3 regions of the Pseudarthrobacter sp. LMD1-1-1.1 genome follow, and region 2 is predicted to be linked to each of the others. Evidence: riboswitches for the same ligand, from Rfam matches in the RefSeq annotation. Region 2 holds a riboswitch; each other region holds the start of a gene.
The links. A riboswitch is a leader RNA that binds a small molecule or an ion and turns the genes downstream of it on or off. The one in region 2 is predicted to bind thiamine pyrophosphate.

Region 1 (3,268 bases), on a different contig from region 2:
GTCCGCGCCTCCGTAAGGACGCGGTCCGGCGGCCCGTCCAGGAGCACTGCAGGATCCGCGGCGGAGCCGGGCTGCAGGACCACGATCCGGTCCACGAGGTCCTTCCAGACGGACACCCGGTGCTCCACCACCACCAGCGTCGCCCCGGTTTTGTCCAGGGAGCGGGCCACGGCGTCGCGGACCTCCAGCACGCCGTCCGGGTCCAGGTTGGCGGTGGGCTCGTCCAGCAGGATCAGTCCGGGACGCATTGCCAGGATGCCCGCCAGCGCCAGGCGCTGCTTTTGGCCGCCGGAGAGGGCCGACGTCGGGTGGTCCAGCGGGAGGTGGGCGAGCCCGACGTCGGCAAGGGCCTCGTGAACGCGCGGCCAGATGGCGTCGCGGGGCACCGCAAGGTTTTCGGCGCCGAAGGCGACGTCGTCCCCCACCCGCGACAGGACCACCTGGGTCTCCGGGTCCTGCTGCATGAGACCGGCGCGGCCGCGCCGTGCCCGTGGCGGGGCTCCGTCCACCAGCAGCGAACCGGACTCGTCGGCGTCGCCTGCCTCGCCGTCGTCGTTGATGTCTCCCAGGACGCCGGCCAGGGCGTGCAGCAGCGTGGACTTCCCGGCGCCGGAAGGCCCCAGCAGGAGCACCCGCTCCCCGGGGGCGATGTCCAGGTCAAGGCCGTGGACGGCGGGCTTGGCCCTTCCGGCGTGCCGCCATCCCCAGCCGCGGGCGGCGATGGCGGCAGGCCGGACCGTGCCGGAGGCGTCCTGGGAGGGTGCCATCAGGAGAAGACGGGCTCCGTGGCAGCCTTGCGGGACGCGAAGGAGCTCAGCACGCCGGTGCGGGCCAGGCCGCGGGTGGCAAGCCAGGACAAAGCGCCCGCAAGGATGGCCCCGGAAAGGGTGGTCAGCACGATGTAGGCGAGCTTGTCCGCGCCGGAGTAGGCAATGTTCCAGCCCCACGGGGCAAACGAGTCATTCAGGCCGCAGAAGAACCCTGCCGCGGCGCCGGCCAGCAGCGATACAGGCAGGTTGAACTTGCGGTAGACGAAGATCGCGAAAATGATTTCCGCGCCCAGGCCCTGGATGAAACCCGAGAACAGGACCGAGGCGCCGTACTGGGAACCCATCAGCAGTTCGCCGGTGGCGGCTACGGTCTCGCAGAACAGGGCGGCTCCGGGCTTGCGGATGATGAGCATGCCCAGCACCCCGGGAATCATCCAGCCGCCCGCCAGCAGTCCGGTCAGGGGCGGGTAGGCGGCGTTCATGGGGGCGGACAGTGCGGCGGCCCCCTGATCCCATGCCCAGAAGATGACGCCGCCCGCGATGGCCACCAGGGCGGCGACGACGATGTCCACGACGCGCCAGGACTTACTGGTGGTCTTCTTGATTGCTGCAGTACTCATGTGATCCTCCTGGGAAACAGGAGGGGAAAGTGGACCCGGCTGCCGGCCTGTGGCCGTGCATCCGCGACACTTTGAGAACTCGACTCCCTTGCGCCGGTACTAACCGGATCAGGTTCGAGGGTCTGCGGCTGTCCGCACTCTCAGCGCCCACCTGCGGTGCCCGGCCTGTGCCAGGATGCCCGACGGCGGCGCTCCCCTGTCGTTTTTAGTGTTGCTTTGTGGTTGGGTAACGCTGTTTATTTCGCCCAGTTGGGCGTGGTCAAGTTTACACCTGGCAGGAGTAGATTGAGGGCCATGACCGCCAATCCACCGGATGTGACCGGGTTCGATCCTGATTCTGGCGACGCCCAGCCGGAGGGCTCACTGGAGGCTCAGATTGCCCGGATTGAGGCGGAGGTCCGGGAGCTCCAGTTTCCCGGCTTCTCGCTGGACGATGCGTTGAACCTTGGCCTGCTCCTCGTTGAACTGGGCAAGGAGCGGTCGTTGCCCATCGCCATCGACATCGCCAAGGGTGAGCAGGTGCTGTTCCATGTCGCGCTTCCGGGCGCCACGCCTGACAACGGCCACTGGATCCGGGCCAAGCAGCGCACTGCCCTCCGGTACGAGGCGCCCTCCCTCCTGGTGGGACTGCGTGGCCGGCTGGGCGGCGGCCGGATCGAGGACAACGCCTGGTTCGACCAGTCCCGCTACGCGGCACACGGGGGCGCGTTTCCGATCCACGTCACGGGCGTTGGGGTGGTGGCTTCCGTGGCGGTGTCCGGACTGCCGCAGCTGCAGGACCACGAACTGGTGGTTGAGGCACTGCGCGACATCCTGGGGTCGGCGCTGGACGAGTAGCGCCGGCCAACCAGCCCTGGCTGACCAGGCGCAGCGGGACAAGCACCCGTACATGCCAGGCGGCAGCAGGCTGCTTAGCTTTCATTAGTAATCATGCTTACTATGTTGTCCCCGGGGTACGACACCAAAGGGAATGGGGGCACCATCGGCGCCCCTTCCCGGAACCGGCGCGGCAATCAAGGAGCACCATGAGAATCCCGGACACCAGAGGCCCCATCAGCAGCGCCCTCTTTGCGGCCCTGTCCAAGGCCCCTGATGCAGCCACGCCCGAGCTGGACGGGCTGTACCGGCTGGTAGCGGGGCAGGTGGCCGGAACCGGTGACATCATCGCCGACGAAGACATCCAGCTGTCCCTCTTTTGCCTCTACGAACTGCATTATTCGGGCCTGGACGGGGTCAGCGACGCCTGGGAGTGGGAACCGGCCCTGATCAGGGTCCGGCGCCTGATCGAGGAACCCTTCGAAGCCGCCCTTCGTGCCGCCGCACGCCAGGCCGCCGGTGACGCCGACCTGGCCGCCGGGATTGCCATGACCAGCGATGCCGTTGCCGACGTCCTTTTTGGCCTCGCCTCTATGGACACCGGTCCCAGCGTTTCCCGCTTTGTCGCACGGAAGGCAAGCCTGGAGCAGCTCAAAGAGTTCCTGATCCACAAGTCCGTGTACCAGTTGAAGGAAGCCGATCCACACACCTGGGCCATTCCGCGGCTCACCGGCCGGGCCAAGGCTGCCCTCGTGGAAATCCAGGCCGACGAATACGGCGGCGGCAGGCCGGAACGGATGCACAGCGCGCTGTTTGCCCGGACCATGCGCGGGCTGGGCCTGGATGACAGGTACGGCGCCTACGTCGACACCATCCCGGCCGTCTCCCTCGCATCCGTGAACCTCATGTCGCTGTGCGGCCTGAACCGGCGGCTCCGCGGGGCCATCACCGGCCACCTGGCCATCTACGAAATGACCTCATCCCAGCCCAACCGCTTCTACGGCAACGGATTCCGCCGGCACGGTTTCGCCGCGGACGTCACCCACTACTTCGATGAGCATG
Region 2 (3,268 bases):
TACGTCACCTATGTGGCGCCGGACCTTGTGGGCCGCCTTGAGAAGTGGACCAAGGACCAGGACATCTTCGCCGCCTGGCGCATCGACGAGCAGATCCACAAGGCGCTTGAACGGAAGGTCTTCCTGCCCTCCGGCGGCTCCCTGGTGATCGACCGTACCGAGGCGATGACCGTGGTGGACGTCAACACGGGCAAGTTCACCGGCAGCGGCGGCAACCTTGAGGAGACCGTCACCAAGAACAACCTTGAGGCAGCCGAGGAAGTGGTGCGCCAGCTGAGGCTGCGCGATATCGGCGGCATCATCGTGATCGACTTCATCGACATGGTGCTCGAATCCAACCGCGACCTGGTCCTGCGCCGACTGGTGGAGTGCCTGGGCCGTGACCGGACCAAGCACCAGGTGGCCGAGGTCACCTCGCTTGGCCTGGTCCAGATGACCCGCAAGCGCATGGGCACCGGACTGCTGGAAGTCTTCGGCGAACAGTGCGAGGCCTGCGCCGGCCGTGGCGTTGTGACCCACGACGATCCCGTGGAGCACCGCCGCGCCAACATCGTTGCCGCCGAGCACCACGTCCAGCGCACCGACAACCGGCCCGAAGCCCGCGCGGAAGCCCGTCCGGAAGGGCAGCGGAACGACAATACCCAGCCCGGCGTGCGTACTGAACGCAAGCGGCGGCGCGGACGCGGCGGGCAGCAGCCCGAAGCGGCCCCGGCACCTGCCGTCCACGTGCACACGGTCCAGCCGGACCCGTCGGACGCCGAGCGGCACGCCAAGGCGGAGGCAACCAGGCTTGCCCTGGCGAACATTGCCGCTGCGGCCCACGCGGCCCACCTGCATGACGACGAGGTGGCGGCAGCCCGGCAGGTGCCTTCCGTGGAGCCTGCGCCGGCGCCCGTCGAGGAGAAGCACGACGCCGACGCCCCGGTACGTCCTGCAGCTGTCCTGACGTTCGGCGGCGAGGAAGTCCCGCTTCCGTTCGTGGAGCACGCTGAGGAACAGCATCCCCAGCCTGCCCTTACCCTGGACCGGCTCGCGGAAGCGTTCGCCCACCTCGGCCAGCCGGCGTCCCCTGTGGAGAACGCGCCTGCCAAGACCGCCGAAGCCGTGAAGGTGCCGGAAACTGTGGCGCCGGAACGGCAGCACGACGACGGGGGAGCGGAAGCGCGCTCCGCCGCAACGGAAGCTGCAGCCGGGAAGGACTACTCCGACCACACGCTGGAGCAGTCGCGGCAACGCAGGTCGCGGCGCCACCGTGCCGCCAGCCGTGCGCAGGGTGCCGCCAACGAGACCGCCGTCCAGCAGCACGAAAACGTCCAGGCGGCAGGCGCGGGCCATTCGCATGCAGCCAAGGCTCCTGAACCCGTGAAGCCCCAGCTGGCGCCGGCGGAACCGGGCAAGGCGCCTGAGGAGCCGATCATCCTCGGCGTGGGTGTGCCTGCCTCGGAGCTCTAGGTACAGGAGTTTCCGGTCAAACGGCCGGCCGCGCAGTAAGGAATCCCCGTCCTGCGGACGATTCCCCCGGGAAGTACCGGGGGAATCGTCCGTGTGGCGGGGATTTCTGCTGCCGGGAGGTTGTTTTTCCCTTGAACCGGGCGCTGTCATCCTTTTTCCTGATGCGGCCTACGGGCTAGGGTGGAAACCGACACGGGGTGCCGCGCAGAAGGCCGGCTGAGATCCAGACCCGTTGAACCTGTCCGGCTAGTACCGGCGAAGGGATGTCTCTTGTCTTCGACCCTTTCCGTGCCCCTGCCTGCTGCCTCCGGCGTTCCGACCGCGCTGCCCCTGGGCCGGGACGTCCCGCGGGTCCTCTCGATCGCGGGCTCCGACCCGTCCGGTGGCGCCGGCATCCAGGCCGACCTCAAAAGCATTGCTGCCCACGGCGGATATGGCATGGCTGCCATCACCGCCCTGACGGCACAGAATACCCGTGGCGTGCAGGCTGTCCACGTTCCTCCGGCCGCTTTCCTGGCCGAACAACTGGACGCGGTCAGCGACGATATTTCCATCGACGCGGTCAAGATCGGCATGCTGGGCGACGAGAGCGTCATCCGCACTGTCCGGCAATGGCTGGAGAAGGTCCGCCCCGCCGTCGTGGTCCTCGACCCGGTGATGGTGGCCACCAGTGGTGACCGGCTGCTGAAGGAATCCGCTGAGGCTGCCCTCCGCGAACTGCTGCCGCTGGCGCACCTCATCACTCCCAACCTCCCGGAGCTTGCCATGCTGGTGGGCGGGGAGCCTGCCGGGACCTGGACGGCGGCGCTGGACCAGGGGAGGCGCCTTGCCGATGCCACCGGGGCCACCGTGCTGGTCAAGGGTGGCCACCTCGCAGGTGCAGACTGCCCGGACGCGCTGGTCAACACGGCCGGCCTCATGTCGCAGGAAGTGGTGGAAGTGCACGGCAAACGAATTTCCACCCGCAACAGCCACGGCACCGGCTGCTCCCTGTCCTCCGCGATGGCCACCGTCCAGGCACGCCTTGGCGACTGGGAGGCTTCGCTCCTGACGGTCAAGCCATGGCTGGCCGGCGCCCTTGAGAACTCGGAGCAGCTCGAGGTGGGCCGGGGAAACGGCCCCGTGCACCATTTCCACCATGTGCGGCCGGCCCTCGCGGAAGGCGCCTTCGCTGCCCGGCTGTGGACGGAAGCGCAGCAGGACCTGACGGACATCTACGCCCTGGACTTCATCCGCGGCCTGGCCTCCGGAGACCTTGCCGAGAAGGACTTTGCCTACTACCTGGCGCAGGACGCCCTGTACCTGAACGGCTACTCCCGGGTCCTCGCCCGGGCGAGTGCCCTGGCCCCGTCCGAAGCGGAGCAGCTGTTCTGGGCGGGATCCTCGCAGCAGTGCCTGGAAGTGGAGTCGGAGCTGCACCGCTCATGGCTCAGCACCCGCCCTGCCCAGGGCGGACTTGGCCCCGTCACCAAGGCGTATGTTGACCACCTCACCGCAGCGTCGGCGTCGGGCAGTTACGCCGTCCTGGCCGCCGCAGTCCTGCCCTGTTTCTGGCTCTACGCCGAGGTCGGGGAAAAGCTGCACGCCCAGTTCCTTGCCTCGGGAGAGCCCGACGGCCACGCCTACGCGGCCTGGCTCCGGACCTACGCCGACGAGGGCTTCGCCGAAGCCACCCGGCGGGCCATCGCCATTGTGGACGCGGCGGGGCGGAAGGCCTCCGACCACGAACGGGCGGCGATGGTGACCGCGTTCAAGCAGTCCTGCCGCCTGGAAGTGGAATTCTTCGACGCGCCGAGGCTGCATTCCTGACCCCTTC
Region 3 (3,268 bases), on a different contig from region 2:
TGCCCGTGCCAACCCGCGGTCTTTTCGAAACCGAGCGTTCCCACATAGAAGTCGCGGGCGGTCTGCACATCGCCAACCTGGAGGTGGACGTGGCCTACGCCGGCCGCCGTCTGCCGCTGGCCTTCCAGGGACTCCTCGGTGAGGTACTGCTCAAGGTAGCGCTGCGGCGGAAGCGCCAGGCTGTCCATGACCACGTCGGTCCCGTTCCAGGACCAGTTGCTGCGGGGGCGGTCCCAGTACAGCTCGATGCCGTTGCCCTCGGGGTCGGTGAAGTAGAAGGCTTCGCTGACCAGGTGGTCGGCACTGCCCGTGAAGGCCCGCGGCTCGTACTGGGCAGCAGTGGCGACGGTCGCGGCCAGGGAGGCCTGGTCCTCGAAGAGCAGCGCGGTGTGGAACAGGCCCGCCTCTCCCCTGCCGGGAAGGTGCAGTCCGGGAGCCGGCGCAAGGTGGACCAACGGCCGGCCCAGGCGGCCAAGGTAGAGCCCGCCGTCCTGCTCCGCCACCACCTCAAGGCCCAGCGCACGCTGGTAGTAGTCGGTCATGACCTTCATGTCGCCCACTTTGAGCATCACGGTGCCCATGGCGAGGTCGGCAGGAAGAAGATCCTGGCTGCTGGCTGATGCGGTCATTGAAGGCTCCTTGCATTGGCGGCCGTCCCATTGGCGGCCTGTCACCTATTAAAATTACTTGAAGCTTCAATTTATTCCAAGTCCCCGTGAACCGTTTGTCAGCGAATGATCCGCCCGCCCAGCACCACGTGCTCCAGCGCCGTAATGGCCTCCGGTACAGCCCGCGGATCTTCCCGGCATACGACGACGTCGGCGCGGGCCCCCTCTTCCACTCCATCCGCTCCCAGCCAGCTGCGTGCTGCCCAGCAGGCGGAGTCGAGGGCCGCGTCCATGGGGAGGCCGGCGGCGTGCAGGGCGAGGATTTCGTCGGTGATCCCGCCGTGCCGGATCACGCTGCCGGCATCGGTGCCGGCAAAGATGCGCACACCCGCTGCGTGGGCTTCCGCCACCCGCTCGAGCCTGCGTTCCCATAAGGCGCGCATGTGGGCTGCATAGCGCGGGAATTTCGCGTCCGCCTGGGCGGCAATGTCGGGGAAGGTGGCGATATTGATGAGCGTGGGCACGATCGGTACGCCCTGCTCCACGAACCGGGGCAGGTGGCGGGACAGGAGCCCGGTGGCGTGCTCGACGCAGTCGATGCCGGCGTCCAGCACCTGGTCCAGGGTGTCTTCGGCGAAGCAGTGCGCCGTCACCCTGGCGCCTTCGTCGTGCGCCGCCTGGACGGCATCGCGGACGACGGCGGCGGGAAACGACGGCGCCAGGTCACCGGCGCTGCGGTCAATCCAGTCACCCACCAGCTTGACCCAGCCGTCGCCGTCGCGCGCCTGCTTGCGGACGGCCTCCACGAGGCCGTCCGGTTCAACTTCCTCAGCGAAGCCCCGCAGGTAACGGCGCGTCCGGGCGATATGGCGCCCGGCACGGATCAACACCGGGAAGTCCCTGCCACCCTGCATCCAGCGGGTATCCGCCGGCGAGCCGGCATCCCGGACCAAGAGGGTTCCGGCGTTGAGGTCCGCCTGCGCCTGGTCCCTGGCGGCTGCGGGCTCCACGGGGCCTGCGGGGCCCAGGCCGATGTGGCAGTGGGCGTCCACGAAGCCCGGCAGGACCCATCCGTCGAGTACCCGGCCGGGAGGAGTGTCCGGCTTGTTGAACGTGAGCCTTCCGTCCACCGACCACAGTCCATGCCGCACCCGGTCCGGCGCGGTCAGGACGGGTCCACGGAAGTGGATGATGTCTGCCATGGGGCTCCTTTCGATGCCCGGTCAGGCTAGCACCGCAATTATGACAAGCCTGGGTCAGGGGCCTGTGGTAGCTTCGTTCCTGACCACACGGGTGCCCTTGCAGGGGCTGAGATCGGGCTGACGCAGCCTGCGACCGTTGAACCTGTCCGGGTAATGCCGGCGAAGGAAGTGAGTATTCCCTTGAGTACGCAAAACACCCAGTTGAACCCTGCCCTGCTGCCGTCCGCCGGGGAGCCCGGCGACACATCAGTTCCGCAGGTAACCCAGTCACTGAAGTCCCATTCCCTCGCCTACCTTGCGGACGAGGCGTCCGGGATCCGGGTACCGGTGACGGAAATTTCCCTTGAGCCGTCACCCAACGGCCAGCCGAACGCACCCTTCCGGACCTACCGGACTGCCGGACCCGGCAGCGACCCCGTCCGCGGGCTGCAGCCCTTCCGCGCAGAGTGGATCGCCGCGCGCGGGGACACCGAGCCCTACGGCGGCCGGGAGCGCAACCTGCTCGACGACGGCCGCTCGGCCGTGCGCCGCGGCGCTGCCTCCGCGGAGTGGAAGGGCGCACAGCCGGTGCCACGCCGCGCCGTCGACGGCCGGACGGTGACGCAGATGCACTATGCCCGGCAGGGAATCGTCACGCAGGAAATGCGCTTCGTGGCGCTGCGCGAAAACTGCGACGTTGAACTGGTCCGCAGCGAGGTTGCCGCCGGCAGGGCCATCATCCCGAACAACATCAACCATCCGGAATCCGAGCCGATGATCATTGGCAAGGCTTTCCTGGTGAAAATCAACGCGAACATTGGCAACTCCGCGGTGACGAGCTCCATCGCGGAGGAGGTGGACAAGCTGCAGTGGGCCACTCAGTGGGGTGCCGACACCGTCATGGACCTCTCCACCGGCGACGACATCCACACCACGCGGGAGTGGATCATCCGCAACTCCCCCGTGCCGATCGGGACGGTGCCGATCTACCAGGCGCTGGAAAAGGTCAACGGCGAGGCCAACGCACTCACATGGGAGATCTTCCGCGACACCGTGATCGAACAGTGCGAGCAGGGTGTGGACTACATGACCATCCACGCCGGCGTGCTGCTCCGCTATGTCCCGCTCACGGCCAACCGGGTGACCGGCATCGTGTCGCGCGGCGGCTCCATCATGGCCGGCTGGTGCCTGGCCCACCACCAGGAGAACTTCCTGTACACGCACTTCGACGAGCTGTGTGAAATCTTCGCCAAATACGACGTCGCCTTCTCCCTGGGTGACGGCCTCCGCCCTGGTTCCACGGCGGACGCCAACGACGCCGCGCAGTTCGCGGAGCTGGACACGCTCGCCGAGCTGACGCAGCGGGCCTGGGAATACGACGTCCAGGTGATGGTGGAGGGGCCCGGCCACGTTCCCTTCCACCTGGTCCGTGAGAACGTGGAACGGCAGCAGGAGCTGTGCAAGGGTGCGCCCTTCTAT

Region 1: another riboswitch for thiamine pyrophosphate. It lies ahead of MRBLMD1_RS18030 (ECF transporter S component); the one in region 2 lies ahead of thiD (bifunctional hydroxymethylpyrimidine kinase/phosphomethylpyrimidine kinase).
Region 3: another riboswitch for thiamine pyrophosphate. It lies ahead of thiC (phosphomethylpyrimidine synthase ThiC); the one in region 2 lies ahead of thiD (bifunctional hydroxymethylpyrimidine kinase/phosphomethylpyrimidine kinase).

The regions. Positions count from the first base shown of each region.
Region 1 covers NZ_JBEGHP010000024.1:343,538-346,805, forward strand. The annotation lists gene MRBLMD1_RS18025 (ABC transporter ATP-binding protein) at 1-767, opposite strand, end outside; gene MRBLMD1_RS18030 (ECF transporter S component) at 767-1,390, opposite strand; TPP riboswitch at 1,458-1,598, opposite strand; gene MRBLMD1_RS18035 (heme-degrading domain-containing protein) at 1,685-2,227, shown strand; gene MRBLMD1_RS18040 (iron-containing redox enzyme family protein) at 2,416-3,268, shown strand, end outside.
Region 2 covers NZ_JBEGHP010000025.1:107,623-110,890, forward strand. The annotation lists gene MRBLMD1_RS19195 (Rne/Rng family ribonuclease) at 1-1,452, shown strand, start outside; TPP riboswitch at 1,636-1,733, shown strand; gene thiD (bifunctional hydroxymethylpyrimidine kinase/phosphomethylpyrimidine kinase) at 1,741-3,261, shown strand.
Region 3 covers NZ_JBEGHP010000001.1:1,121,288-1,124,555, reverse strand. The annotation lists gene MRBLMD1_RS05325 (VOC family protein) at 1-629, opposite strand, end outside; gene MRBLMD1_RS05320 (amidohydrolase family protein) at 728-1,810, opposite strand; TPP riboswitch at 1,888-1,995, shown strand; gene thiC (phosphomethylpyrimidine synthase ThiC) at 1,991-3,268, shown strand, end outside.